3 regions of the Streptomyces sp. ID05-26A genome follow, and region 1 is predicted to be linked to each of the others. Evidence: riboswitches for the same ligand, from Rfam matches in the RefSeq annotation. Region 1 holds a riboswitch; each other region holds the start of a gene.
The links. A riboswitch is a leader RNA that binds a small molecule or an ion and turns the genes downstream of it on or off. The one in region 1 is predicted to bind cobalamin.
Positions count from the first base shown of each region.

Region 2: another riboswitch for cobalamin. It lies ahead of cobN (cobaltochelatase subunit CobN); the one in region 1 lies ahead of PV646_RS35380 (prenyltransferase/squalene oxidase repeat-containing protein).
Region 3: another riboswitch for cobalamin. It lies ahead of PV646_RS30760 (ribonucleoside-diphosphate reductase subunit alpha); the one in region 1 lies ahead of PV646_RS35380 (prenyltransferase/squalene oxidase repeat-containing protein).

Region 1 covers NZ_JARAYZ010000005.1:158,916-168,797, forward strand. Annotated here, with positions in the region: gene PV646_RS35360 (cytochrome P450) at 1-766, opposite strand, end outside; gene PV646_RS35365 (SAM-dependent methyltransferase) at 889-1,707, shown strand; gene PV646_RS35370 (FAD-dependent monooxygenase) at 1,781-2,869, shown strand; gene PV646_RS35375 (hypothetical protein) at 2,850-4,361, opposite strand; adenosylcobalamin-variant (AdoCbl-variant) riboswitch at 4,452-4,523, shown strand; gene PV646_RS35380 (prenyltransferase/squalene oxidase repeat-containing protein) at 4,558-5,763, shown strand; gene PV646_RS35385 (SCO2322-related protein) at 5,763-6,176, shown strand; gene PV646_RS35390 (hypothetical protein) at 6,173-6,940, shown strand; gene PV646_RS35395 (CbiQ family ECF transporter T component) at 6,951-7,982, shown strand; gene PV646_RS35400 (ABC transporter ATP-binding protein) at 7,979-9,535, shown strand; gene PV646_RS35405 (ECF transporter S component) at 9,580-9,882, shown strand, end outside.
Region 2 covers NZ_JARAYZ010000006.1:189,748-199,629, reverse strand. Annotated here, with positions in the region: gene PV646_RS38330 (P-loop NTPase fold protein) at 1-371, shown strand, start outside; gene PV646_RS38325 (TIGR03618 family F420-dependent PPOX class oxidoreductase) at 380-760, shown strand; gene cbiE (precorrin-6y C5,15-methyltransferase (decarboxylating) subunit CbiE) at 741-1,886, shown strand; gene cobM (precorrin-4 C(11)-methyltransferase) at 1,883-2,623, shown strand; gene PV646_RS38310 (cobalt-precorrin-6A reductase) at 2,620-3,351, shown strand; gene PV646_RS38305 (precorrin-2 C(20)-methyltransferase) at 3,323-4,789, opposite strand; gene PV646_RS38300 (precorrin-8X methylmutase) at 4,786-5,406, opposite strand; gene PV646_RS38295 (ferredoxin-like domain-containing protein) at 5,403-6,413, opposite strand; cobalamin riboswitch at 6,422-6,556, shown strand; gene cobN (cobaltochelatase subunit CobN) at 6,592-9,882, shown strand, end outside.
Region 3 covers NZ_JARAYZ010000003.1:761,916-771,797, forward strand. Annotated here, with positions in the region: gene PV646_RS30750 (PucR family transcriptional regulator) at 1-1,428, opposite strand, end outside; partial or broken gene PV646_RS30755 (aldehyde dehydrogenase family protein) at 1,581-2,402, opposite strand; cobalamin riboswitch at 2,563-2,730, opposite strand; cobalamin riboswitch at 2,858-3,069, shown strand; gene PV646_RS30760 (ribonucleoside-diphosphate reductase subunit alpha) at 3,216-5,534, shown strand; gene PV646_RS30765 (ribonucleotide-diphosphate reductase subunit beta) at 5,582-6,559, shown strand; gene PV646_RS30770 (hypothetical protein) at 6,812-7,222, shown strand; gene PV646_RS30775 (glycosyltransferase) at 7,635-8,390, shown strand; gene PV646_RS30780 (glycosyltransferase family 4 protein) at 8,391-9,557, shown strand; gene pgfA (cell envelope lipid trafficking protein PgfA) at 9,542-9,882, shown strand, end outside.

The DNA of each region.
Region 1 (9,882 bases):
CCGCGCCGGTGGTGAGGATCGTGACGACCTCGTCGTGGATCTGCTCGTCGGTCATGGCTTCACCGGTGTCCGCGTCCCGCGCGGCGAGCAGTGCCGACAGCAGGTCACCGTGGTCCGTGCCCTGCTTCCGCGCGCCGACCACGACCGCGGGGATCACCTCGCGCAGCCGGGCCGCGGCCGCGTCGAACTCGCGGTTCGCCTTGAGCGGCAGCCTTTCCACGAACGACGGGGAGAACGCGCGCACCAGCACGTGCCTGAGCATGATCGGGATGGACCGCCTGACCTCGGCCAGCACCTCCTGCCCGAGCTCGGCGGAGAACAACGTGCGCCCGGCGACCGTCAGCACGAAGTCCTGCATCAGCGCGTCGAACTCGAGCCGCTGCCCGTCGTGCCACGAGTCGCGCAGCTCGGTCGCGAGCGTCGTGATCACGTTCTCCGCGTAGGTCGAGACCCGCGCGCGGCTGAACGCGGGCAGCATCATCCGGCGCTGCCGCTGGTTGAACGCGCCGTTCGACGTCGCGAGCCCGTTGCCGAACAACGGCCGCATCTTGTCGAACACGATGCCCTTGTCGAACGCGTCCGACGCGAGCAGTTGCTGCGCCAGTTCGGGCGTCGTGACCAGGTACACCGGCAGGGGACCGAGGAAGACTCTGACCACGTCACCACTGGCGGGTAACGAGGACAGGAACTCGACCGGAGACCTGAGCAGGGTGACGGAATGCCCGATGAGGGGCCAGCGGCCCGGCACCGTCGTGACGCTCGGCATCACACCCACCTTCTCGTGACCCCGAACAACCTAGGGGCAGCGCGCCAGTGGGGGCGAGCAGATACACACGATCGGATGCTCATCTGCTCGTCCGTCCTGGTGCACGCGGATACGCTCGGTCGGTGAGCAGCGACCTCGGTTGGGTTCCTCCAGGTGTGGACACGACGGTGCCGTCACCGGCTCGGGTGTACGACTACTGGCTGGGCGGCGGCCACAACTTCGCCCCGGACCGCGCTCTGGCCGAGAAGATCCTGCAGATCATGCCCGGCGTCCGCGACGCGGCACGGCTGAACAGGTCGTTCCTGCGCCGGGCCGCGCTGCACATGGTCGAACGGGGTGTGCGGCAGTTCCTCGACATCGGCTCCGGCATCCCGACCGTCGGCAACCTGCACGAGATCGTCCGGGCGGAGGCGCCGGACTGCAAGGTCGTCTACGTGGACAGGGACCCGGTCGCGGTCGCGCACAGCGAGCTGATCCTCGCGGGTGACCGCGACACCGCCGTGGTGCAGGCCGACCTGCGCGACCTGGACGCGATCTTCAACGCCGGTCAGGTGCGCGAGCTCATCGACTTCGACCAGCCGGTCGGCCTGTTCATGTTGCTGGTGCTGCACTTCGTCCCGGACGAGTGGGACCCGGCGGCGATCGTCGGGCACTACCGCAACGCGCTCGCGCCCGGCAGCTTCCTCGCGTTGTCGCACGCGTCCGCCGACGCCAAGCCCGCCGGGATGGACCAGGCCGTGCAGACCTACAACGTGAAGAGCACGGCGAACCAGGCCTTCCCGCGCACGCACGACGAGGTGCTGGCGTTCTTCGGCGGGTTCGACCTGGTGGAGCCCGGTCTGGTCGGCTGCCCGTCGTGGCGGCCCGACGGCGAGGGCGACTTCGCGGCCAGCCCGGAGATCAACGAGGTCCCGTTCGCGGGGGTCGCTGTCAAGCCCTGACCGCCGACGGTCAGCGCACGGTCAGCGCCGGCCCGCACCTTGTGAGCAACACCGACTCACAGGGGGCACCACCATGAAGAACGTCCTGATCTCCGGCGCCAGCATCGCCGGGCCCGCTCTCGCGTACTGGCTGCGCCACCGCGGTTTCGAGGTCACGGTGGTGGAGCGGTGCCGCGGCATGCGGCCCGGCGGCCAGGCCATCGACGTGCGCGGTCCCGCGTTGGAGGTCGTCGAACGCATGGGCCTCGGCGACCGGCTCAGGTCGTTCAGCACCAACATGCGCGGCATGAACGTGGTCGACGCCGACGGCAACGAGCTGTTCCGTTCGACCACGCACACCCTGAGCGGAGGTGACCTCGCGAGTCCCGACGTCGAGCTGCTGCGCGACGACCTCGCCCGGATGCTGTTCGACGCGGTGGACGGTGTCGAGTACCTGTTCGACGACACGATCACCTCGATCGACGGCACCCGCGTCACGTTCGAGAAGGCGGCGCCGCGCGACTTCGACGTGATCGTCGGCGCGGACGGCCTGCACTCCACCGTCCGCCGGCTCGTGTTCGGACCGGAGGCGGAGTTCATCACCCACCTCGGCATGAACCTCGCCGTCTTCACCGCGCCGAACTTCCTCGGCCTCGACCACTGGCAGACGTTCCAGCAGGGCGAGGTCGTCGGCGGTGGCGTGATGAGCGCCCGTTCGAACGCGGAATGCCGTGTCTACATGGGTTTCTACGGCGAGGTGGACTTCGACCACCGCGACGTCGACGCCCAGCGTCGTTTGCTCGCCGAGAAGTTCGCGGACGCGGGCTGGGTGTGGCCGACCGCGGTGAAACACATGTGGGAGGCGCCCGACTTCCACTTCGACTCGATGAGCCAGATCAGGATGGACTCCTGGTCACACGGCAACGTCGTGCTGCTCGGTGACGCCGGGTACTGCGGTTCGCCGTTGTCCGGGCAGGGCACCAGCATGGCGCTGGTCGGCGCGTACGTGCTCGCCGGTGAGCTCGCGAAGGACCCGTCGGCCGCTTTCCAGCGCTACGAGGAGGTTCTGCGGCCGTACGTCGTCGCGAACCAGGAGATCGCGCTGAAGAACCAGGCCAACGGCGGCGCGCCCACCGAGGAGTTCGCCCAGGTCGTGAACAGCCTCAGCCTGCCGAACTACTGACCAGTTCCCGGATCGCCTCGGGGATCACGGTGCCGGTGAACCTCACCACCGCCGTGATCCCCTTGGCGTCGAGGTGCCGCAGGTCCGTGAAGCTGAGTCCCTCCACCGCCTTCCGGGTGTCGGCGTCCTCGGTCAGCTGCCCGTCGCGGGCGAACGACAGGCGCGTCACCCGGTTGGCGTTCCAGTGGTAGCTGGCGGCCTTTCCGTTGCGGGACAGCCGTTGCAGGACGGCAATCCGGCTGCCCTGGTAGTTGTTGAACTCGACGACGAGCACCCCGCCCTCGATCTCGACGGCGACCGAGTCCTCCTCGAACTCGTCCACCACGTCGGCGACACCGGCGTTCGTGACGACCGTGACCGTCGCCGCGGGCCCGAGGTCCTCCAGCCACTGGTACGGCCGTTCGGGACGGGAGATCGGCGGCGGGGCCGGTTCGCCGCGCAGCAGGTGCCCGACTCGGTCAGCCGCCTTGTGCACCACCGGATCCGTCGCCGGCGCGGGCCACAGCGTCAGGTCGTAGCGCTCCTCGCCCTCGTCCCGTCCGGTCGCGCAGACGCGGACCCGGAACCCACCCGGCCACGGAGCGGTGCTGCCGTGACCGAACTTCGCGGCCCCGGCCACCGCGACGTAGTCGATCTCGGCGACCTCGTCCCACTGCTCCAGGTCGGGCAGGTGCGGTTCGTCCAGCACGACCTGCACGGACACGGGAACCTTGCCGTCGGCGAGACCCGTGCGCACCGCGAACCCGGTGTCGATCGCGGCCACGAGACCCGTCGCCGTGAAGTCCGCCTCGGTCAGGCTCGGCTCTTCCACCACCACGAACTGGTGGCCGGACACCATCGCCTCCGTCATCCAGGACGTGGGCCGGTACTCGCGGCGCCGCTTCTCCTGCACGGCCCGTTCGTACGCGTGAGGCATGGGCACGTCCGGCAGGATCGCGGCGCAGGCGCCGATCGCGATGCCGACGGCCGCCGCGGGATTGGCCGCCACCGGAGTGCCGATCGCGTTCAGAACCGCCCTTGCCACCACCACGGCCACCGCCAGGTGCGTCGCGCCGCGTTTGACGGCGATGGCGTGCTCGTCACCCTCGACGTCGTTGATGTCCGGGAACAACGCGCGCACGTGCCCGAGGATCAGGCTGCTCGCTCCGGGGTGCGCGCCGTCGACCATGGTCATCGGCAGCGCCATCGCGCTCTGCTCGCCCATCGACACGAACCCGAAAGTGGCGTTCGCCGGTGGCGGCACCAGTCCGGAGACCAGTTCGGCCGGTGCGGTCAGGTCCAGCCGGGCCACGGCCAGTTCCAGCGCGCCGAGCAGCCGTTCCGCCGCCAGGGACGAGAACCCGCGCAACGCCTGCTGTGTCGCGGAGCCACGGGCGTGCCGCTCGTTCCCGCGCTGGGCGGTGTGCGTGCCCAGCGTGGCGGCCGGTTCGTCCGGGATCAACGCCTCGATCACCCGTGCCGCGTCGTCGACCTGCTTCGCGAAATCCCCCATCCGCCGATTCTGCTCGTTGATGGCCCAGCTCACAGCCATTTGACTCAAATAGATCCCTCCCGCACGATCGTTGACTGACAACAGCATCCGCATGCCGCGGGGGAAGCCGGTGGAACTCCGGCGCTGACCCGCAACGGTGATAGTCCGACTGCCCGTGGCGTGCGGTAGCTCCACCGACCCGTCGAGGACCGCGGGCATGGGAGGCGTAGTGATCAGGAGATCCGCGTTGGTGGCCTTGGTGGCCACCGCGCTGGTGGTGACACCGCAGGCGCAGGCGGCGGAAGCGGCCCCGTCCGCGGGGACGTGGCTGGTCAGCCAGTTCGAGGGTGGCGACCACCTGCTCCAGGGCCCCGGCCTCGTGGACGCCGGGTTGACCGCGGACGGCGTCTACGCGCTGGCGGCGGCGGGCGTCGGCAGGTCGACGGCGGTGAAGGCCGCCGCCTGGCTCGCCCAGCCCGACCAGCTGAACTTCCTGATCGGTGAAGGCGACGAGTCGTACGTCGGCGGCCTGGTGAAGCTCGCGCTGGTCGCGCAGACGCTCGGCACCGATCCGCACGCGTTCGCGGGCGTCGACCTGCTGGAGCGGCTCGCGCCGTTGCAGGAGGAGTCGGGGCGCTACCGCGACGCGACCGGTCCCGGGTTCGACCAGACCAACGCGTTCACGCAGGCGTTGGCGATCATCGTGCTGAAGCGCGCCGCCCTGCCGTCCGACCAGGCGGTGGTGTACCAGGTTTCCACGCAGTGCCCGGACGGCGGCTTCCCGATCGCCTTCGAACAGGCGCCGTGCAAGTCCGATGTGGACGGTACGGCGATGGCACTGCAGGCGCTGCTGGCGGTGGGCGAGAAGACCGCGTCGCCGAAGGCCCTGACGTGGCTCGCCTCGCAGCAGAAGCCGGACGGCGGTTTCCCGTCCGCGACTGCCGGGGCCAACGCCAACAGCACGGGACTCGCCGTCGGCGCGCTCGTCGAGGGGGGTCTCACTCAGCCCGCGGACAAGGCCGTGGCGTACCTGAAGTCGTTGCAGGTCGGCTGTTCCGGACCGGAGGCGCGACGCGGTGCGGTCGCCTACGACAGCGCCGGTTTCGAGCCGTACCCGGCGATCCGCGCCACCGCACAGGCGATGCTCGGCCTGGCTCGCGTGAGCCTCGCGGACGTGACGGCTTCGTCGGCTGTTCCCGGGGTGCCCGCGATCGACTGCACCACCACGCCACCGGTCACCTCGGCGCCCGAGCCGACCGTGCCGACCGCGCCCGCTCCGGCAGGGCCCGAGGCCCCGGCCGACCCGCCGCTCGCCGTCACCGGACCGGACCAGGCCGTTCCGCTGAGCCTGTTCGGGTCGTTCGCGGTGCTCGCCGGTGCCGTCCTGCTCTTCGTCTCCCGTCGTCGGAAGGTTGGTGCGTGATGCGCCGCATGCTTGCTGTCCTCGCCCTCGTCGCGAGCTCGTTCGTCGTCACGTCCCCTGCCTCCGCCGTTCCGTGCGCGAACGTGAAGGTCGTCGTGGACTTCGCCGCACTGGGCGGCGGAGTCCAGACCGGCTGCACCTCGATCGATCCGACCACCGGAATCCAGGCGCTGAACAACGCGGGCTTCCCGACCACGTTCGTGCCGCGCCAGCCCGGGTTCGTCTGCACGATCAAGGCCCTTCCGAACCCGTGCAAGATGCCCACGACCAGCGCGTACTGGTCCTACTGGCACGCCACCCCCGGCGGCACCTGGACCTACAGCACCTCCGGCGCGCTCGGCTACGACCCGGCTCCCGGCACCGTCGAGGGCTGGGCGTTCGGCGCCGGCACCGCTCCGAGCACCGCCCCGTGAAAAGGCTCTTCCTCGCGCTGGCACTGGTAGCGGCGTTCGCACCGGTGCCGGCGCAGGCCGCGGGATGTGACGGCGTGACCGTCGTCGTCGACTACCGCGGCCTCGGCGGAGGCGTCCAGCAGGGCTGCGCACCCGGTAGCCCCGCCTCCGGCATCGCGGCACTGACCGCCGCGGGCTTCGGCTACACCTACGCCTCGCGGCAGGCTGGTTTCGTCTGCCGCATCAACGGAAAGCCGGGCACGGACGCGGACAAGTGCGTCAACGCCTCGCCCGCCACCGCGTACTGGTCGTACTGGCACGCACCGGCCGGTGGTTCGTGGGTGTACAGCAACCAGGGCGCGGCGACGTTCGTGCCGGGACGCGGAACCGTGGAGGGGTGGGCGTTCGGCGCCGGCGAACAACCTGGCATCGCACCGCCCGCGGCTCCCGCACCGCCTCCGCCGGCGCAGCAACCGCAGCCTCCCGCGCCGCCGGTGCAGCAACCTCCGGCACAGCAACCCCCTGCGGTGACCACGACCGTTCCGCCGACTTCCTCGTCGGCCGCTGCGCCGTCTTCGGTGGAGTCGGCTCCGCCTTCGTCCGCCGTGTCGTCGTCTGTGGCGGGGGAGACCTCGACTCCTGCGGTGGCGGAGAAGTCGCAGCAGGTGGAGGAGAAATCGGGCTCCGGCTGGTTGTGGACGCTGCTCGGGGCGCTGGTCATCGCAGCACTGGCGGTGGCCGGGGTGCTGGTGGCACGTCGTCGCCGCGCCGCGGAAGACGCATGAGGCTTTCGGCGTGAAGCTGCACTCCGGCGCGTGGTGGCTGTGGGCACTGGGCCTCGCCACCGCCGCCAGCCGCACCACGAACCCGTTGCTGCTGGGCCTGATCCTGGCGGTGGCGGGCGTGGTCGTGGTGACCTGCCGTGCGAACACGCCGTGGGCCGGCACCTACGGCGTGTTCCTCAAGTTCGGCCTGCTGATCATCGGCCTGCGCGTCCTCGTGCACGCGTTCCTCGGCGGTGTGACCGGCCTGACCGTGTTGTTCACGCTGCCGCAGGTCCCGTTGCCCGACTGGGCGCAGGGCATCCGCGTCGGCGGACCGGTGAGCGCCGAGGGGCTGATCTTCGCGCTGTACCAGGGGTTGTTGCTCGCGACGATCCTCAGCTGTGTCGGTGCCGCCAACGCCCTCGCCAACCCCCGGCGGCTCCTGCGGTCGTTGCCGGCCGCGTTGTACGAGGTGAGTGTGGCCGTTGTGGTGGCGCTGACCGTGGCACCGCAGTTGGTCGCGTCCGCCCGATCGGTGCGCAAGGCAAGGCAGCTCAGGGGCGACACGGCCAGGGGAGCGAAGGCGATCCGCACGATGCTGGTGCCGGTGCTGGAGGACGCGCTCGACCGGTCGCTGGTGCTGGCCGCCTCGATGGACTCGCGCGGGTACGGGCGCACGGCCGGCATCTCGCGCAAGGACCGGGTGCTCACCGGCACGTTGGTGCTGGCTGGACTCTTCGGGCTCTGCATCGGCACGTACGGGCTGCTCGCCGGCGCCTACACCGGCTGGCCGCTGCTGGTGCTCGGTGGTGTGCTGGCGATCGCGGGGCTGCGGGTCGGGGCACGCCGGGTGCCGCGCACGCGGTACCGGCCGGACCGGTGGACGCCCACGGCGATCGGGGTGGCGTTGAGCGGGGTGGTGGGAGCGGTGGTGCTGGTGTTCTCGGCGGATCCGGCGCTGTCGCCGTCGACGGTTCCCCTGCAGGCACCCGAACTGCCCCTGATTCCGGCGCTGGGCGTGCTCGTGGCACTGGCACCTCTGGCCTTCGCGAGGGAAGCATGATCAGGTTCGAGGACGTCACCGTCACCTACGCCGAGCAGCCCGTGCTCGCGGACATCTCCGTGGAGATCCCCGAAGGCGAGCTGTGCCTCGTCGTCGGCCGCACCGGCTCCGGCAAGTCGACCTTCCTGCGCGCGATCAACGGCCTCGTCCCGCACTTCAGCGGCGGCACCCTGGCTGGACGTGTGCTGGTCGACGGCCGTGACACCGCCACGCACCCGCCGCGCGAACTGGCGGACGTCGTCGGGTTCGTCGGCCAGGACCCGATGGCGGGTTTCGTCGCGGACAACGTCGAGGACGAACTCGCCTACTCGATGGAGTCTCTGGGCCTCTCGAACGACGTCATGCGCAAACGCGTCGAGGAAACCCTCGACCTGCTCGGGCTCGCCATCCTCCGCGACCGTCCACTCGCGACACTGAGCGGTGGTCAGCAACAGCGGGTCGCGATCGGCGCGGCCCTCACCGCCCACCCGAGGGTCCTCGTCCTCGACGAACCCACCTCGGCACTCGACCCCGGCGCCGCCGAAGACGTTCTCGCTGCCGTGCAACGACTTGTGCACGACCTCGGGATGACCGTCGTGATCGCCGAACACCGCCTCGAACGCGTCGCGCAGTACGCGGACCGCGCTCTCCTGCTGCCGCAGGGACTGATCGGCGACGTCGGCGAGGTCCTCAAGGCCGCACCGGTCGCCCCGCCCGTCGTGAGGCTCGCGCAACTCGCCGGGTGGGAACCGATCCCGGTCTCGGTCCGCGACGCCCGCCGCCAGGCCGCACCCCTGCGTGCCCGGCTCCCCGAACCCCGGCCCGAACCCGTGACGAAGACCAGCCCGGTCCTCGAAGCGAGCGATGTCGTTGTCCGGTACGGAGATGTCCAGGCCGTGCGCGGCGTGACGCTCGAAGTCGGCGAGGGCGAACGGGTCGCGCTCATGGGACGTAACGGCTCTGGCAAGTCGTCGCTGCTCTGGGCGGTGCAGGGCAGCGGCAAACGCACGTCCGGAAACGTCACGATCGGCAACATCGACCCCAAGACGCTCAAGCCCGCAGAACGACGCCAGACCGTGGCGCTGGTGCCGCAACAGCCCTCCGACCTGCTCTACCTGGAAACGGTCGAGCAGGAGTGCGTCCAGGCCGACACCGAGACCGGCCGGCCGTCAGGAACGTGCCGGAGCCTCCTCGACAGCCTCGCGCAGGTGCCGCCCCAGGCCCACCCGCGCGACCTGTCCGAAGGCCAGCGGCTCGCGCTCGTGCTCGCGGTGATGCTGACCGGAACCCCACAGGTCCTGCTGCTCGACGAACCGACCCGCGGCCTCGACTACCCGGCGAAGGCAGCGCTGGCCACCGCGCTCAAGAACCTGCCCACCACAACGGTCCTGGCCACGCACGACGTCGAGTTCGTCGCCGAGTACGCCACCCGCGTGATCGTCATGGCCGAAGGCGAGATCGTCGCGGACGGCCCCGCGCGCGAGGTCGTGACGTCGTCACCGATCTTCGCCCCGCAGGTCAGCAAGATCCTCGGGCCGTGGCTCACGGTCGCCGACGTCGAGGCCGCCCTGTGATCACCATCGGCAGACGGTCGGCGGTCGCGCTCACCATCTCGGGCGTGATCGGACTGGCCGCGTTCACCTGGCCGCTCGTGGTCCAGCCGTCCAGCGACATCGCGCACGGCGGCGACGCGCCCTGGACGTTCGCGCTCCTGCTGCCGTTGGTGCTCGCGGTCGTGCTCGCCGAACTGAGCGACAAGGGCATGGACTCCAAGGCGATCGCGATGCTCGGCGTGCTGTCCGCGCTCGGCGCCGCGATCCGGCCGCTCGGACCGGGCACGGCCGGTATCGAGACGGTCTTCTTCCTGATGGTGCTGGGCGGCCGGGTGTTCGGGCCGGGCTTCGGGTTCGTGCTGGGCAAC
Region 2 (9,882 bases), on a different contig from region 1:
CGCCGCGCGGCATGCGGATCACCGGGCCGGAGTTGCTCTACCTGGAGAGCCTCGCGCCGCTGGTGCGCACGCCGCGCGCCGCCAAGCGGTTGGTGAACCTGTATCGGCTGGTCAGGGCCCGCTCGGCGGTTCTGGAGTCCGACGGGTTCCTGAGCACCGACTACCGGGTCGTGCTGGTGCTGCTGGCGGTGCTCGTCGGCCGGTCGGGGCAGTGCGACGCGCTGTTCGACGCCATCGAGTCGGGCCGGGACTGGCGGCAGGAGAGGGACCGGCTGGTCGGTGATCTCGCCGTGCCGGACGACCTGTCCACCTACCGGAAGTGGCTGCCGCTGGTGCGGCGATTTTCCTTCACGACCGCCGCATTGCGATGATGCGTGCCATGTCGATCGACCGGGGTGCCGAGTTCGCCGAGTTCTGGGCCGAACGGCACCTGTGCACGTTGTCCACCGTCCGTCCCGGCGGGACTCCGCACGTGGTGCCGGTCGGCGTCACGCTCGACGCCGAAGCCGGCATCGCGCGGATCATCACGCACGGCGCGTCGTGGAAGGTCAAGCACGTGCGCAACGCCGGGTACGCCGCCGTGTGCCAGGTGGACGGTCGGCGTTGGTCCACGTTGGAGGGTCCCGCCGTCGTGCGCGACGACGTGGAATCCGTCGACGAGGCCGTGCGGCGGTATGCGTTGCGGTACAAGCAGCCGCGCGTGAACCCCGAGCGGGTCGTGATCGAGATCCAGGTGAAGCGTGTCACCGGCACCGTCTGACGTCGTGGTCGTCGGCATCGGTGCCGACGGGTGGGACGGGCTTTCCCCTGCCGCCCAGCAGGCTGTTTCCCGTTCACGTGTGCTGATGGGCTCGCGCCGGCAGCTCGACCTGGTGCCGGGGGAGTTCGACCGGGTCGCGTGGCCGTCGCCGCTGGTCCCGGCGTTGCCCGCGTTGTTCGAGAAGCACCGGGACGTGTGCGTGCTGGCGTCCGGCGATCCCATGTTCCACGGCATCGGCACGACCCTGGTGCGGTTGCTGGGCGACCGGGTGACGGTGATCCCGCACCCCTCCTCCGTGTCGCTCGCCTGCGCACGGCTCGGCTGGGCGTTGAACGAGGTCGAGGTCGTGTCCCTGGTGGCGCGATCGGCCGACCTGCTACGCCCCGTGTTGACGCCGGGACAGCGCGTGCTGGTGCTCGGTGGCGACCCGGCAACCGTTGCGGCACTGGCCGGAGACATCACTGTGCTCGAACAGCTAGGTGGTCCCGCCGAGCGGGTTTACCCTTGGTCCGGGCAGGACGCGGACCCGCTGTGCGTGATCGCGATCGAGTACCGCGGGAGCGCTCTCTCACGGGTCCCCGGCCTGCCTGATGACGCGTACGAATCCGATGGCCAGCTGACGAAGCGAGAGGTGCGGGCTATTTCGTTGTCGAGATTGGCGCCGCTGCCCGGGCAGCTGCTCTGGGACGTCGGGGCCGGTTCGGGTTCCATCGCGATCGAGTGGGCGCGCACGCATCCGACGTGCCGCGCGATCGCCGTGGAGCAGTCGGCCGAACGCGCAGAGCGAATCGCCGGTAACGCAGCGTCTCTGGGTGTGCCCGGGGTGGAGGTCCACATCGGACGGGCGCCGGACGCGTTGGAGGGGCTGGAGAAGCCCGACGCGATCTTCATCGGCGGCGGCGTGACGGTGCCCGGTGTGCTGCAGGCCTGCTGGGACTCGCTCGCGGCGGGCGGCCGACTGGTCGTCAACGCCGTGACGCTGGAGTCCGAGGCCGTGGTGGCGCAGTGGTACGAGCGGCTCGGCGGCGACCTGGTGCGGATCGCGGTGAACCGCGGCTCGTCGGTCGGCCGGTTCACCGCCTGGCGCCCGCACATGCCCGTGACGACGTGGAGCGTGACGAAGTGACCGTGCACTTCATCGGGGCCGGGCCCGGAGCGGCCGACCTGATCACGGTGCGGGGCCGCGCGCTGATCGAGTCGTCGCCGGTGTGCCTGTACGCGGGTGCGTTGGTGCCGGTGGAGTTGCTGGACTTCTGCCCCGCCGGCGCGCGCAAGGTCGACACGGCGCTGCTGACGCTGGACGAGATCGTGGCCGAGCTGGTCGCGGCCTCGGAACAGGGACTGGACGTGGCCCGGCTGCACTCCGGCGACCCGGCGGTGTTCAGCGCGATGGCCGAGCAGATGCGCCGGCTGGACGCGCTGGAGATCGCCTACGACGTGACGCCGGGGGTGCCGGCCTTCGCGGCCGCCGCGGCGTCGTTGCAGCGCGAGCTGACGGTGCCCGGGGTCGGGCAGACGGTGATCCTGACGCGGACCTCGCAGCGCGCCACGCCGATGCCCGAGGGCGAGGACCTGGACACGCTGGGGCGCAGTCACGCGACGCTCGTGCTGCACCTCGCCGTGCAGCGGATCGCGGACGTCGTGGCGGAACTGGTGCCGAACTACGGGCTGGACTGCCCGGTCGCGGTCGTCGCCTACGCGTCCCGTGAGGACGAGGTCGTGCTGCGCGGGACGCTGGACGACATCGCCGCGCAGGTCGAGGCCGCCGGGATCAAGCGGACCGCCGTGATCATCGTGGGACAGGTGCTGGGCGCGACGCAGTTCCCGGACAGCCACCTGTACTCGGCCACGCGCGTTCGATGATCCTCATCCTCGGGGGGACGGGGGAGGCTCGGGAACTCGCGCGGCGGGTGATGGGTTCCGCCGCGGCTCTTCCTCCGGGCCGGGTCGTCTCCTCCCTGGCGGGCAGGGTAAGCAACCCCGCTCTTCCCGTCGGCGAGGTTCGCGTCGGCGGCTTCGGTGGGGTCGACGGGCTCGCGCAGTGGTTGCGGGACAACGATGTCAGCGCCGTCGTCGACGCGACCCACCCGTTCGCCCGGCAGATCACCGCGAACGCTTTCGAGGCCTGTGAGCGGGTCGGCGTGCCGTTGCTGATCCTGCGGCGACCGGGGTTCACGCCGCAGCCCGGCTGGCAGTGGGTGGACAGCGTGGCCGAGGCCGCGCGGGAACTGCGGGGCGAGCGGGTCTTCCTGACGACCGGACGGCAGGACCTGGCCGAGTTCGCCGCGTGCCCGCAGTGGTTCCTGGCACGCATGGTCGAACCGCCGGAACCGCCGCTGCCCCAACGGATCGAGGTGCTGCTGTCGCGCGGTCCGTTCACTGTGGACGGTGAACTGGAGCTGATGCGCTCGCGGGACGTCGACGTGCTCGTCACGAAGGACAGCGGTGGCTCGATGACGTCGGCCAAGCTGGAGGCCGCGCGTCGGCTCGGTGTGCCGGTCGTGATCGTGCGCCGGCCACCGCTCCCGCCCGCGGCAGTGGTGGCCGGCGTCGACGCCGCCGTCAGCTGGTTGGGTACCGCCGGGGCGTGAAGACGACGCCCTGGGGCGTCACGATCGTCTGCGACGAGCCGATGATCAGCAGGCAGCGCATGTCGATCGTGGCCGGGTCGAGGGTGCCGAGCGTGAGGACGCGGATCTCCTCCTCCGGGCCGCCCACGTCACGTCCGACGACGATCGGGGTCTCCGGCGCGCGGTGCCGGAGCAGCAGGTCGCGCATGTCCGCCACCTGGTGCGTGCGGGCCTTGGACGCCGGGTTGTAGATCGCGATCACCAGGTCGGCCCTGGCGGTGGCCTCGAGGCGTTCGGCGATGACGTCCCACGGCTTGAGCCTGTCGCTCAACGAGATCACCGCGTAGTCGTGGCCGAGCGGTGCGCCCGCCTTGGCCGCCACGGCGTTCGCGGCCGTGACACCGGGGATGACGCGGACCGGCACGTCCGGGGACTCCGCCGCGACCTCCAGGACCGCGGTCGCCATCGCGAAGACGCCGGGATCACCCGACGACACGACGGCGACCCGTGCGCCCTTGCGGGCGAGGTCCAGGGCGAACGCGGCGCGTTCGGACTCGACCTGGTTGTGCGAGGAGTGCCGCTGCTGGCCGGGACGTTCCGGCACGCGGTTCAGGTAGGTGCTGTAGCCGACCAGTTCGTCGGCGGCCTCCAGCTCCTGGCGGGCTTCCGGGGTGAGCCAGTCCCGCGAGCCGGGGCCGAGACCGACGACGACGACCTCGCCCTTCGGCTTCGCGGGCTTGGACTGGCTCGGCAGCACGGCGATGGAGAAGTACGGCACGGTCGCGGGGTCGACGTCGGCCAGCGGCGCCATCCTTTGCCGGCCCGTGGTGGCGCGTTCGACGTACCAGGCACCGTCGAGCCGGCCGGACGCCTCGAGCGCCTCGCGGACGTTGCCGAAGGTGCGGCCCAGCTTGAGGATCGCGGCGCAGTCGGTGTCGGCCAGGCGGGACGCGAGCTCGGCGGGCGGGAGCGTGCCGGGCAGGATCGTGAGGACCTCGTCGCGTTCGACGAGCGGGGTGCCGAGAACGGCGCTCGCCCCGCTCACGGACGTGACGCCGGGGACGACCTCCCACTCGTAGCGGTCGGCCAGCCGCTTGTGCATGTGCATGTAGGAGCCGTAGAAGAACGGGTCCCCGGCGGCCAGCACGACGACGTTCCGCCCGGCGTCGAGGTGCGCGGCCAGCGTGGCGGCGGCCTCCTCGTAGAAGGCGTCGATCTCGCCCTGGTAGTCGTCCGTGTCCTCGGTCGTGACCGGGTAGACGAGCTGTTCCAGCACCTGCGGTTTCGGATCGTCCTGGCTGCGGAAGTACGGCGCGGCGATGGTCTTGGCGACCGACTTGCCGTGCCGGGCGCTGTGGAACGCCACCACGTCGGCTTCGTTGATGAGTCGCGCGGCCTTGACCGTCACGAGTTCCGGGTCGCCCGGACCCAGGCCGACGCCGTAGAGCTTGCCCGTCATTCTTCCTCGCTCGCGATCGCGTTGATGGCCGCCGCCGTCATGGCACTGCCGCCGCGCCGGCCGCGCACCACGAGGTGCTCCAGATCCGTTGCGGCCAAAGCTTCCTTGGACTCCGCTGCCCCGATGAACCCGACCGGGATGCCCAGCACCGCCGCGGGCCGGGGGGCTCCGGCGGCGATCAGGTCGAGCAGGTGGAACAGCGCCGTGGGGGCGTTGCCGATCGCGATCACCGCGCCGTCGAACCGGTCCGCGAGCAACTCCAGGGCGGCGGCACTGCGCGTGTTGCCGATCTCCTGCGCCCGGCCCGGCGTGCGCGGGTCCTGCAGGTAGCACAGGACTTCGTTGTCCTTGGGCAGGCGGCGGCGGGTCACGCCGGACGCGACCATGTTGGCGTCGCACAGGATCGGCGCGCCGTCGCGGAGCGCCGCGCGCGCGTTCCGCACGACGTCCGGGGAGAACACGACGTCGCTGGGCAGGTCGGTCATGCCGCACGCGTGGATCATGCGGACGACGACCTGCGAGACATCGGCGGGGAACCCGGTGAGGTCCGACTCCGCGCGAATGGTGGCGAAGGACTGGCGGTAGATCTCCGCCCCGTCCTTGATGTACTGCGTCAACGGATCTCCTCGTAGCCGTCGCCGGTCGCGACGAACTCGATCACTTCGCCCGCGGGACGGCCGCAGCGGCGGGCACAACCCGACCAGTGCACCGGACGGCGGTGTGGGGTTCCGAGCCACGCACGGGCGTCGGCTCGTACGTCGGAGAGCGACTTCGCGCAGCCGGGGCGGCCGGTGCAGGCGCTGACGCCGTGCCACGGCGAGTCCGGGTCGGTGATGAGGCCGGACGTGTCGGTGCCGGCGGGCACGACCAGGCTGCGCCACGGCGTGAGGCGGAGAGCGACGCCGGGGAGCTGGCCGGCGTCGAGCCGGCCGAGCGGAACCCCTGGGGTCAACGGTGAAGGTGCGACAGGAGTCACAGCCGGGGTGATGCGCGGCGCGTCGGAGGTGCCGAAGTGGGCGGTGATCTTTCGCACACCGTCGTCCACTTCGGACAGGCGCCAGGCCGGGCCGCGGAGTCGCTGGAAGAGGCGGGCCGCGGTGACCACGGTGTCGGCGGGGTCGGTGACGCGGACGCCCGTGTCGGTCCCGGCCAGGAGGAGTGCCCACGTCGCCGCACCATCTCTGACCAGCCCGAAGTCGCCGCCGAGGCCGCTCACCGCGTGCCCCACCGTCAGCAGGAACCTGCCCGGCAGCGCTGCCAGAGCGGGGTCCGCGCACAGGGCTGCATCGATCTCGTCGACCAACCCCTGCTCGTCCTCCAGGGGTGCAGCGATGATGTTGCGGATCCGCTCGTGCGAGGCCGACGGCAGCAGGCCCGCCGCGGCCAGGCGCGCGCCCAGTTCGACGCCGTCCGCGAGGCCTCTGATCTGGAGGTTCGCCCGCGAGGTCAGTTCCACTGAACCGTTCCCGAGTTCTGCGGCCGAGGTGCGCACGACGTCCCACTGAACAGCGGAAAGAGTGCCGCCAGGCACCCGGATGCGCGCCAGCCCGCCGTCCGCTGCCTGGTGCAGCTCGACGGCGCCGGGACAGGCGTCCGGGTGACCCCGGTGAATCCCATTGGGCATAGGTCGGACTGTAACCCGCCGGTTAGGGTGAGCCCGAACGACGAAGCGCAGGAGGAAGCCGGTGTGAATCCGGCGCGGTCCCGCCACTGTGACCAGCGAACACCGCTGGGAGTCAGGAACTCTGCTTCGCCGGTCACCCGCAACCTGGGGCGCGGACCCCACGAGGGATGGAGCCTGCGTGATCCTGCTGCTGTCGACCTCCGACACCGACCTGCTGTCGGCGCGTGCGAGTGGTGCCGAGTACCGGCTCGGCAACCCCGCGCGACTCACTACCGACGACCTGCCCGCGCTCGTCGAGGGCGTGGACCTGGTCCTCGTGCGCATCCTCGGCGGCCGCCGGATGTGGGAGGAAGGTCTCGACTGGCTGCTGGCCAGCGGGCTGCCCGTGGTGGTGCTCGGCGGTGAGATGCAGCCCGACGCGGCGCTGATGGAGCTGTCGACGGTGCCCGGTGGTGTGTGCGCCGAGGCGCACCTCTACCTCGCGCACGGCGGCCCGGCGAACCTCACCGAGCTGTACAAGTTCCTTTCTGACACCGTGCTGCTGACCGGCCACGGCTTCGAGGCCCCCACCGCCACGCCCACGTGGGGCGTGCTGGAGCGCGAGGCCTCGGCGGCCGAGGGCCCGACGGTCGCGGTGCTCTACTACCGCGCGCACCACGTCGCCGGGAACACGGCGTTCATCCACGCGCTGTGCGACGCCATCGAGGCCAAGGGGGGCAAGGCCCTGCCGGTCTTCTGCTCCTCGCTGCGCACCGCCGAACCCGAGCTGCTCGACACGCTGAGGCAGGCCGACGCGCTCGTCGTGACGGTGCTCGCGGCCGGTGGCACGAACCCCGCGAAGGCCTCCGCCGGTGGCGACGACGACGCGTGGGACGTCGGTGCGCTGGCCGCGCTCGACGTGCCGATCCTGCAGGGGTTGTGCCTCACGTCGAGCCGCGAGACGTGGGACTCGAACGACGACGGACTGTCTCCTTTGGACACCGCGACCCAGGTCGCGATCCCCGAGTTCGACGGCCGGATCATCACGGTCCCGTTCTCCTTCAAGGAGATCGACTCCGACGGCCTCACGATCTACGTGGCCGACCCGGAACGGGCGTTGCGCGTCGCGGGCATCGCGGTCCGGCACGGCCGGCTGCGCCACATCCCGGTCGCCGAGCGCAAGGTCGTCGTGATGCTGTCGGCGTACCCGACGAAGCACTCGCGCATCGGCAACGCGGTCGGGCTCGACACGCCCGCGTCGACCGTCCGGCTGCTGAAGGCCATGCAGGAGCACGGTTACGACATCGGCACCGAGCTGCCCGGTGTCGACGAGCTCGACGGCGACAAGCTGATCCACGCGCTGATCGCCGCCGGTGGCCAGGACGCCGACTGGCTCACGCAGGAGCAGTTCGAGAGCAACCCGATCCGCATCGCCGCAGCCGACTACCGCGAGTTCTACGAGACGCTGCCCGACGACTTCCGCGAGTCGATGCAGGAGCACTGGGGCGAGGCACCGGGCTCGTTGTTCGTCGACCACAGCAAGTCCGAGGACGGCGAGATCGTGCTGGCCGCACTGCGGTCCGGCAACGTCGCGGTGATCGTCCAGCCGCCGCGCGGGTTCGGCGAGAACCCGATCGCGATCTACCACGACCCCGACCTGCCGCCGTCGCACCACTACCTCGCGGCGTACCGGTGGGTCGAGTCGAACTTCGGCGCCGACGCCGTCGTGCACGTCGGCAAGCACGGCAACCTGGAGTGGTTGCCCGGCAAGACCGTCGGCATGTCGGCGTCCTGCGGCACGGACGCGGCGCTCGGCGACCTGCCGCTGATCTACCCGTTCCTCGTCAACGACCCCGGTGAGGGCACGCAGGCGAAGCGCCGCGCGCACGCCACGCTGGTCGACCACCTCGTGCCGCCGATGGCCCGCGCCGACAGCTACGGCGACATCGCGCGCCTGGAGCAGTTGCTGGACGAGTACGGGAACATCTCCGCGATGGACCCGGCCAAGGTGCCGGCGATCCGCGCGCAGATCTGGACGCTGATCAAGGCCGCGAAGCTCGACCACGACCTGGGACTCGACGACCGGCCGCACGACGCGGAGTTCGACGAGTTCATCCTGCACGTCGACGGCTGGCTGTGCGAGGTCAAGGACGTCCAGATCCGCGACGGCCTGCACATCCTCGGCGAGGCGCCGACCGGCAGCGTTCGCGTCAACCTCGTGCTCGCCATGTTGCAGGCGCGGCAGATGTGGGGCGGTCAGGTCGCCGCGCTGCCCGGCCTGCGCGAGGCCCTCGGGCTCGTCAGCACGGCCCGTGAAGACGTTGACGCGATTGAGGAACAGGCTCGCGTGCTCGTCCAGGCGATGGAGGACGCGGGCTGGGACCGTGAGGCCGCAGCGGGTCTGCACGAGTCGGTGGACGTGCAGAAGATCCTGGAGTTCGCGGCCGTCGAGGTCGTGCCCAGGCTCGCGCGCACCACGGACGAGATGACGAACGTCCTGCACGCCCTGGACGGCGGTTACATCCCGGCCGGCCCGTCGGGTTCTCCGTTGCGCGGCCTGGTGAACGTGCTGCCGACCGGCCGCAACTTCTACTCGGTCGACCCGAAGGCCATCCCGTCGCGCCTCGCCTGGGAGACCGGCCAGGCGATGGCCGACTCGCTGCTGGAGCGGTACCGCGCCGAGAACGACGGCGAGTGGCCGCCCTCGGTCGGGCTGTCGGTCTGGGGCACGTCCGCGATGCGCACCTCCGGTGACGACATCGCCGAGGTGTTCTCGCTGCTCGGCGTGCGGCCGGTGTGGGACGACCAGTCGCGCCGCGTCACCGGGCTGGAGGTCGTCCCGCTCGAGGAGCTGGACAGGCCGCGCATCGACGTCACGATCCGCATCTCCGGCTTCTTCCGCGACGCCTTCCCGCACGTCGTGTCCATGTTGGACGACGCGGTGCAGCTCGTCGCCGCGCTGGACGAGCCCGCGGAGCAGAACTTCGTGCGGGCGCACATGCTTCGCGACCTCGAAGAGCACGGCGACCAGCGCCGCGCCACGTTGCGCGTCTTCGGGTCCAAGCCGGGCGCGTACGGCGCGGGTGTGCTGCCGCTGATCGACAGCCGCAACTGGCGCGACTCGTCCGACATCGCCGAGGTCTACGCGGTGTGGGGCGGGTACGCCTACGGCCGCGGGGTCGACGGCGTCGCCGCGCGCGCGGACATGGAGTCGGCGTACCGGCGGATCGCGGTGGCGGCCAAGAACATCGACACCCGCGAGCACGACATCGCCGACTCGGACGACTACTTCCAGTACCACGGCGGCATGGTCACGATGGTGAAGGCGTTGACGGGCAAGGCACCCGCCGCGTACGTCGGGGACAGCACGCGCCCGGAGGCGGTCCGCACGCGGACGCTGACCGAGGAGACCTCGCGGATCTTCCGCGCCCGCGTGGTGAACCCGCGCTGGATCGGGGCGATGCGCAACCACGGCTACAAGGGCGCGTTC
Region 3 (9,882 bases), on a different contig from region 1:
GTCGAGCCACGCGCTGAGCGTCTCGACCAGACACGCGCTGTGCTTGCGGTCGTAGGCGACCAACCGCGCGACGGGCCCGGTCAGCGTGTCCCCGCGCTCGGCGATCAGGTCCGACAGCTCCAGGAGCAACCCCTCGCCGTGCACGTCGGACACCCGCGCCACCGGCCGCGACGCGCGTCCCGCCCGCAGCACCCGCAGCACCAGGTCGGCACCGGCCCGCGTCCGGGAGAGCGTCAGGCCGTCGGACACCTCGCCGACACCCACGAGCACGGCGTTGCCGATGCGGTTGCGGAAGTCCGTGGCGATCCGCAACGCCCGGTCGTCCGACTCCGCGGGCAGGATCGCGTAGGCGACGTCGCCGATCAACGCGGCCGCGGCACGAGGATGCACGGCCGTCAGGTGCATGGCGAGCGCGTCGGCGATCTGCTGGCGTTCGGCCAGCAGCCGGGCGTGCGCGGCCGGATCGTCGCCGTGCGAGTGGGCCAGCGCCATCGCCAGCACCACGCACGGCTGGTCGGCCAGCCCCAGCCGCCGCACCGCCTCCGCCGCGCCCGCACCTCCCTCGATCGCGGTCGAGACGAGGTCCGCGCGCAGCCGCCGTTCGACGTCGGCACCCGCCCGCTGGCGCATCATGTGCAACGCCACGAGCTTGGCCGCGTCGCCGAACGCGGTGGAACTGTCCGGGGACAACGGCCCGCGCACGGCGGCCCAGATAGAGCCGAGGAACTCGTCACCCGCCCGCACCGCCACGGCGACGCGGGGCAGGCACAGCGAGCCGTCGTCGGCGGGCAGCCCCTCGATGTAAACCGGCTGGTCGCTGCGGTAGAGCTGCTGGAACACCCCGCGCGCCTCCAGCAGCTGCGAGTACCGCGCCGGAACCTGCCGACCCAGGATCGTCTCGACCCGCGACGAGTCGGCCTCGTCCTGCCGCCCAGAGAACGCGAGCACCCGCGAGCTGCGGTCCTCGATCGTCACCGGAGCGCTGATCAGCGACGCCACCGCGTTGGCCAGCGCGAACAGATCCCCGGCCGGTACACCGCCGAGCGTCTCGGACGGGTCGACCTCACCCTCCGCGAGCAACGACCGCAACATCGCGGCGAGCTGGGTCCACGACGCCCCCGGCGCCAGACCGAGCAGGGCCACCCCGGAGCCGTCGACGGCCTCGGAGATCTCCTCGGTGAGGACGATCGGGCCGCGCACGACCAACGCGGCCGCCCCTTCCTCGCCCAGCAGGCGCAGCAACGGAGCGGGCTCGCGCACACCGACGCCCAGCACCAGCGCGGCCGGCGGCAACGCCTGGTCGTCGTCCGGGTCGTGGATCACGACACCACCGACGTCCGCGGCACGGCCCGGATCACCACGCACGAGGTCGATCAGCGTGGTGCCCAGGTCGTCCAGCACGCGGGTGAGGCCTGTTCGCGGACTCATGCCACCACCTTGCCAACCGTCTACAGAGGAATTCAAGAAGTGTTCGGTGATGGGAGTCTACTGGCGCACCAGTGTGTTCAGGCTGGTCAACGGCCCTCCAGTGGCTCCAGGCGTCCGAGCGTTCACGCAGATTGGGAGCAGATGGACGTGCTCGCAGAGCCGTAACCGGCGCCCACCAAGGCGTCCGCGACCTGGTCGAGGTCGGCGTCCGGCATGACGATCATGTGGTTCTTGGCGCCGCCGAAGCACTGCGCGCGCTTCCCGTGCGCGGCGGCGGTCGTGTAGACGTACTCGGCGATCGCGGAGGAGCCGACGAAGCCGACCGCCTCGATCCGCGGGTCGGTGAGCAGTGCGTCCACGGCTTCCTTGTCCCCGTTGACGACGGAGAACACACCGGGCGGCAGACCGGCTTCCAGGAACAGCTCCGCGAGGCGCAGCGGCACCGAGGGGTCGCGTTCGGAAGGCTTGAGCACGAACGAGTTCCCGCACGTGATCGAAGGAGCGGCCTTCCACAGCGGGATCATCGCGGGGAGTTTGAACGGCGTGATGCCGGCGACCACACCGAGCGGCTGGCGCATCGAGCAGACGTCGATGCCGGTGCCGGCGCTGTCGGAGTACTCGCCCTTGAGCAGGTGCGGGATGCCGATGGCGAACTCGACGACTTCCAGTCCTCGCTGGATGTCACCTCGTGCGTCGGCGACGGTCTTGCCGTGCTCGGACGACAACAACCGGGCCAGGCTGTCCTCCTCCGCGCGTACGAGGTCGACGAACCTCATGAGCACGCGGGCCCGGCGCTGCGGGTTCCAGGTCGCCCATTCCCGTTGTGCCGCAGCGGAGTCCGCGATCGCGTCCGAGACCTCGGCGGCCGATGCCAGCGGCACGCGGGCCTGGACCGACCCCGTGCTCGGGTCGAAGACGTCGGCGAAGCGCCCGGACGTGCCGGACACGGGCTTGCCGCCGATGAAGTGGTGCAGATCCTTGCTCCCAGAAGGTCCTTCCGTTTGAGCGCAGGAGGGAGCCGCCCGTGTCGCGTGTGGACGACCGGGCACGACGAAGACACGGCTTATGGCTGCGGGATTGCGTTTCTCGCGCAGGTAGGAAGAATCCGCATGCGTTCAGCTCCATCCTCGTGGACGAACACGGAAGTCCCCGGCCGGTATCCTGGCTCCCGGATCGACGTGCCGCCCCGGCCTTCCCGGCTCGCGCCAGTGGCCTGCTGATGGGACACCGCTCCCCGGTCACAGTGGCGGGACCGCGCCGGACTCGCACCGGCTTCCCTGCACCGTGGACCTTCGGTCAACCTAAAGTAGGACTTCCTACCATGTCGAGAGTGGCCGCGATCACCGGCGCGCGCACGTGATCGTTCGGGGCTGCTCCGACTGGGCGACACGCCCACTAGATGTAGTTGTCGATCGCTCGACGACACCCATGTATGGTGCTCCGAGCTGGTTCGGCCGATCATCCAGATCGGTCGTCGCAAGAGGGAACCCGGTGTGAGTCCGGGACTGCCCCGCAGCGGTGAGTGGGAACGAAAGCCGTCAGAAAGCACTGGACATCGACGTCTGGGAAGCGACGGCCGGTAGGCGCCTGGAGACAGGCTCGCCCACGAGTCCGAAGACCTGCCAGCGCCCCGCACGTGCCCACGCGTGCGGGTGTCCGAGGCCCCGAGGGAGGGCGGGAGGACGTGGCGGTCGCGCGCGCCCGTTCACCCTCTCCCGATCTCGTGGCCACCCCGAGCTCGCGAGGAGAGAGCTGTGACGGCGGTCGACACGCTCACCACCACCACAATGCGCGTCAAGAAGCGCAACGGTTCACTCGAACCGGTTGACCTGAACAAGATCGTGCGCGCGGTGGAACGCTGCACGGTCGGTCTGCACGACGTCGACCCGCTGCGGGTCGCCACGAAGACGATCAGCGGTCTCTACGACGGCGCCACCACCGAGGAGCTGGACCGGCTCTCGATCCAGACCGCCGCGGCGCTGGTCGCCGAGGAGCCCGAGTACTCCAAGCTCGCCGCCGGCCTGCTCGCCGCGTACATCGAGAAGGAGGTGCGCCGTCAGGGCGTGCAGTCCTTCAGCCAGAGCGTCGCGCTCGGCCACGCCGAGGGCCTGATCGGCGACGCGACCGCGAAGTTCGTCGCCGCCAACGCCCGCAAGCTCGACGACGCGATCGACCTCGACGGCGACCGGCGGTTCGAGTACTTCGGCCTGCGCACTGTCTACGACCGCTACCTGCTGCGCCACCCCGCGAAGCGTTCGGTCATCGAGCAGCCGCAGTACTGGCTGCTGCGCGTCGCGTGCGGTCTCTCGCACACCGCCGCCGAGGCCATCGACTTCTACCGGCTGATGTCGTCGCTCGCGTACCTGCCGAGCTCGCCGACGTTGTTCAACTCCGGCACCCAGCACACCCAGATGTCCTCGTGCTACCTGCTCGACTCGCCGAAGGACGAGCTGGAGTCGATCTACGACCGGTACAAGCAGATCGCCCGGCTGTCGAAGTTCGCCGGCGGCATCGGTGTCCAGTGGTCGCGGGTGCGCTCGAGGGGTGCGCTGATCCGCGGCACGAACGGCCACTCCAACGGCATCGTGCCGTGGTTGCGCACGCTCGACGCGTCGGTCTCGGCCGTCAATCAGGGCGGCCGTCGCAAGGGCGCTGCCTGCGTGTACCTGGAGACGTGGCACCCGGACGTCGAGGAGTTCCTGGAGCTGCGCGACAACACCGGTGAGGACGCGCGTCGCACGCACAACCTCAACCTGGCCAACTGGATCCCCGACGAGTTCATGCGCCGCGTCGAGGCCGACGCGGACTGGTCGCTGTTCGACCCGGACGAGGTTCCCGAGCTGGTCGACCTGTGGGGCGACGAGTTCGACCGCGCCTACCGCGGCGCCGAGGAAGCGGGTCGCGCGGTCCGCACGATCAAGGCCCGCGACCTGTACGGACGGATGATCCGCACGCTCGCCCAGACCGGCAACGGCTGGATGACGTTCAAGGACACCGCGAACCGCACGTGCAACCAGACGGCGTCGCCGTCGAACGTCGTGCACCTGTCCAACCTGTGCACGGAGATCCTCGAGGTCACCAGCGACGAGGAGACCGCGGTCTGCAACCTCGGCTCGGTCAACCTCGGCGCGCACGTGGCTGACGGCGGGATCGACTGGGACCGCTTGCGTTCCACGGTCCGCACCGCCGTCGTGTTCCTCGACCGCGTGATCGACATCAACTACTACCCGACCGAGCAGGCGGCTCGGTCCAACCCGCGCTGGCGCCCGGTGGGTCTCGGTGTCATGGGCCTGCAGGACGTGTTCTTCAAGCTGCGCCTGCCGTTCGACTCGCCCGAGGCCCGCGAGCTGTCCACGCGGATCGCCGAGGAGATCTACCTGACGGCGCTGGAGTCCTCCGCCGAGCTGGCCTCGTCGGCGGGCGCGCACCCGGCGTTCGCGGAGACCCGCGCCGCCAAGGGCGACCTGCAGCCCGACCTGTGGGGCGTCACGCCCACGCAGACCGAGCGCTGGGGCGCGCTGCGCGAGCGGGTCAGCGAGCACGGACTGCGCAACTCGCTGCTGATCGCCATCGCGCCCACCGCGACGATCGCCTCGATCGCCGGCTGCTTCGAGTGCATCGAGCCGCAGGTGTCGAACACGTTCAAGCGCGAGACGCTGTCCGGCGAGTTCCTGCAGATCAACTCCTACCTGGTGCGCGAGCTCAAGTCGCGCGGCCTGTGGACGGAGTCCGTGCGCAACAGGCTCAAGCAGGACGACGGCTCCGCGCAAGGAATCGCCGAACTGCCCGAGGACGTGCGCTCGTTGTTCCGCACGGCCTGGGAGCTGCCGCAGAAGGCGCTGATCGAACTGGCCGCCGCGCGCGGCCCGTACATCGACCAGAGCCAGTCGCTGAACCTGTTCGTCGCCTCGCCGACGATCGGCAAGCTCTCCTCGATGTACCTCTACGCCTGGAAAGCCGGGCTCAAGACCACTTACTACCTGCGCTCCCGCCCGGCGACGCGCATCCAGCAGGCGACGACCACCACGGCGGTGCCCGTCGTGACGTCGGACGAAGCCATCGCCTGCTCCCTCGAAAACCCCGAGTCCTGTGAGGCCTGCCAGTGACCACTCTCGCCAACACCGCCCGTCAGAACGCCCTGCTCGACCCCGGCATGGACCTCACCCTGCGGCCCATGCGCTACCCGCTGTTCTACGAGCGCTTCCGCGACGCGATCAAGAACACCTGGACCGTCGAGGAGGTCGACCTGCACTCCGACCTCGCGGACCTGAACAAGCTGTCCGAGGCGGAGCGGCACCTGGTCAACCGGCTCGTCGCGTTCTTCGCCACCGGCGACACCATCGTCGCGAACAACCTGGTGTTGAACCTGTACGAGCACGTCAACGCCCCGGAGGCGCGGCTCTACCTGTCGCGGCAGCTGTTCGAGGAGGCCGTGCACGTCCAGTTCTACCTGACGCTGCTCGACACCTACCTGCCCGACGAGAACGACCGCATCGAGGCGTTCGCCGCCGTCGAGACGATCCCGTCGATCCGCGCCAAGGCCGAGTTCTGCTACAAGTGGATCGACTCGATCTCGTCCTTGACGGAGCTTCGGACGCGTGAGGACCGCAGGTCGTTCCTTCTCAACCTGATCTGCTTCGCCGCGTGCATCGAGGGCCTGTTCTTCTACGGCGCCTTCGCCTACGTGTACTTCCTGCGCTCGCGCGGGTTGCTGAACGGGCTGGCTTCCGGCACCAACTGGGTGTTCCGCGACGAGTCGATGCACATGGCGTTCGCGTTCGACGTCGTGGACACGGTCCGCCGCGAGGAGCCTGACCTGTTCGACGAGTCGCTGTACGAGGAGGTCCGGCAGATGCTGCGCGAGGCGGTCGACGCCGAGGTGCAGTTCGCCGAGGACCTGCTCGGCGGTGGCGTCGCGGGGATGTCGGTGGCGGACATGCGGTCCTATTTGGAGCACGTCGCGGACCGGCGGTTGCAGGTGCTCGGGATCGAGCCGATCTACGGTTCGAAGAACCCGTTCGCGTTCATGGAGTTGCAGGACGTGCAGGAGCTGTCGAACTTCTTCGAGCGCCGGGTGTCGGCGTACCAGGTCGGGGTGACCGGCACGGTGTCGTTCGACGAGGACTTCTAGTCACCGAGTCGGGGCCGCGTGCCGCGCGGCCCCGACGCCCTCCTCGTGCGATGCCGGCGTGCCTGCCGGTGTCGTACGAGGGGAGAAGTTGAGCACGGCCGACTACAACGCTTGTGGTGGGCCAATTCCACGCCGCGGTCCCAGGTCAGCGTGCCGTGGAACTCGGGATTCCTGCGGGCGTGGGCCTCGACCTGGCTGTTGTTCGATCCGATCACCAGATCGCCTTCCAGGTGCCCGAATTCGCTGTGTTCATTGTGGACCGAACGGCAGATCGTCTCGTGGCTGATCTTCATCGCCGTGGTTCAGGCGCAGGCGACCAACGATCTGCTCCGGCCCGCGGGCGAGCAGACACGGCTTCGGCCGCCGGGCACGGTTGAACGCCCATTCCTGTGCCGCGGTCGCCCGGTAGGCGTCGCGTCCACCGTTCTTGTAGGAATCACCGGCGCAGAGCCGGCGCGGCCCTTGTGGAGCTCGGGAGCGATCCCGTCCCCGGCCTTCCACCGCCGCCACAGATCGGCCTTCCTCTCGTCCGATATCCCCGGCCGACCCAATCTCGCCACGCACGCCCACCCTCGACCAGCACTGTTGCTTCGAGCGGTTGAATCCAAGGCGGATTTATTCGCGTTTATGGTCGAGATCTTGTTTGAACCGATATGCAACTGACGCCTGGGATGGCGACGTCAAGTGCGTGGACTCGTGGTATCAGGAGCGCCTGACCTGCCACTTCGACATGTCGGTAAATCCATTCAGATGATTTGACCTGCTTTCTTCGTTCGGCGGCGATGCTCCCGCCTGGCCCGTGGCGGTTCTTCGCGGGGTCTTTGTTCGGTGAAGGATGTCCGTCCGGTCATCGGTCATCTGATTAGTCCGTCCAGCTCAATTTTCGGCGCTGAACGGTACAAAGTTCGAAGGTCACTGTCACTACGGCAGATCATGTGACACACATCACACTTGCCTTCTATTTCCGGGGAACTACCGTTGGGTAACTTTCGCCGTCCTGAGACCTGCATCACGTCATGGGAGGACTCTTGCGACACCATGCTGGGTTCTGCGCGCCCGGAATAGCGGCGAAGACATGACACTGCTTTCCATTGTCGTGCCTGTGCGCAACGAGGAGTCGCGGCTGTCGGCCACGTTGTCCGCGCTCACGGTGGCGCTCGCGGCCACCCGTGAGTCGTGCGAGATCGTCGTGGTCGACAACACCAGCACCGACCGCAGTGGCGAGGTCGCCCGCGAGCACCGGTTCGGATCGGTCCCGGTGCGGCTGATCCGCTGTGCCCAGCCTGGGAAGGGCGCAGCGGTGCGGACCGGAGTGCTGCGGACCGACAGCCGCTACGTCGGCTTCTGCGATGCCGATCTGGCGACCGACATGGCGGCGCTGGCGCCGACGCTCAGGTTCCTGCGCACCGGTGTGAACGTGGTCGTCGGATCGCGGGCGCACCCGAGCTCGATCGTGCGTGCGAGGCACAACCAGGTCCGGCAGGCAGGCGCGTGGGCCTTTCGGTACGCGGCCAACACGATCGTGCCTGGCGTCGGCGACACCCAGTGCGGCTACAAGTTCTTCGACCGGCACACCGCCGATGCGATCTTCCGGCCGCTGCGCACACCGGGATGGGCGTTCGACGTCGAACTGCTCGCCAGGGCGCAACGGATCGGCGCGATGATCGTCGAACTGCCGGTGAGCTGGAGGGACGTGCCGGGGTCCACGTTCCGCCCGATGCGGGACGGCTACCGCAGTTTCGCCGCGCTCGCGAGGATCCGGGCGATCCTCGGCGCGGAGAAGACGCCCGCCGTCACCCCGGCCATGACATCCGTGGCGGAGGTGGCCTGAGTGAGACCACCGCTCAACGGTGCGCGGGTGGTAGTGGTGAACTGGCGCGACCGCGGGCATCCGCACGCCGGTGGCGCCGAGGAATACGCCGCCCGCGTGGCGGACGCGATGACCGCCGCCGGGGCGCAGGTCACCTTCCTCACGGCCAAGGGGGACGGGCAGAGCGGCGGCGACGAGTCGACCGTGCGTCGCGGCGGCCGGTGGACGGTGTACTTCTGGGCGCTGTTGTGGTTGCTGCGCAACCGAAGTCGTATCGACCTGGTGATCGACTGCCAGAACGGGATCCCCTTCTTCAGTCCCCTGGTGGTCGCCAGGTGGACGAAGGTCGTGCTGGTGGTGCACCACGTGCACGACGCCCAGTTCGCCGTGCACTTCCCGCCGTGGCTGGCCCGGATCGGCCGCTGGCTCGAAGGTCCTGCCGCGCGCAAGGTCTACCGCCACGCGGTGACGGTGGCCGTGTCGCGGTCCACCGTGCGCGCGATGCGCGAGCGCCTCGCCTGGCGTGGCCGGATCTTCGTGGTGCCCAACGGCACTGACCACCCGCCGTCCGCGGACGGCACACGTTCTCCGCACCCCTCGCTGGTGTGCCTGGGCAGGCTCGTCACGCACAAGCGGGTCGACCGGCTGATCGAGATCGTCGGCACGCTGCGCGGCCACTGGCCCGGTCTGCGCCTGCACGTGATCGGTCGCGGTCCGGACGAAGCCGCGGTGCGCAAGGCCGCGGCGCCGTTCGGGGATTCCGTCGTGGTGCACGGTTTCGTCGACGACTCCGCGAAGAGCGCTCTGCTGCGGGAATCCTGGCTCAACGTCACCCTGTCGGACGGCGAAGGCTGGGGACTGGCCGTGATCGAGGCGGCCGCGCACGGCGTCCCGACCGTCTGCCGCGAGGTCGACGGGTTGCGCGACTCCGTGCGGCACAAGGAGACCGGCTGGCTGGTACGGGACGACGAGGACGTCGGCGGCGCGATCCACGACGCTCTCACACTGCTGGCCCGCCCCGACGACGCCTCGGCCGTGGCCGACGCGTGCCGGGCCTGGGCCGCCGGTTTCGACTGGGCCACCAGCGGACGGATGTTCGTCGCCGTGGCGTCCACCCTGCTCGACAGTTCAACCACGGGCCGCGTCGGCGGCCCAGCTCCTGAGGAGGACCTTTGCGACGCGGTGTGACCTTCGTCCTGCTCGGACTCGGCGTGTTCGGGATCGCGACCGGGCTGTTGCTGCGGTTCTACGCCTATCCGGCCCTCGCCAAGATCCCGCACGACCCCAAGACGACCGCGGTGGCCCAGGGCAGCGGCGTCACCGCACTCGTCTACGTGCCGCAGGAGGCAGGCCCGGCAAAGCCCGAGATCCGCCGCGACCTCAGCCTGACGTCGACCACGTACGTCTCCGGTGACCTGCGGGCGCCCGAGGTTCAGGCCGACAGCGGCGTGACCGTGTGGAACGAGGCCACCCAGATCACGGAGGACGAGGACAAGCTGACGCTCAGCGCGAG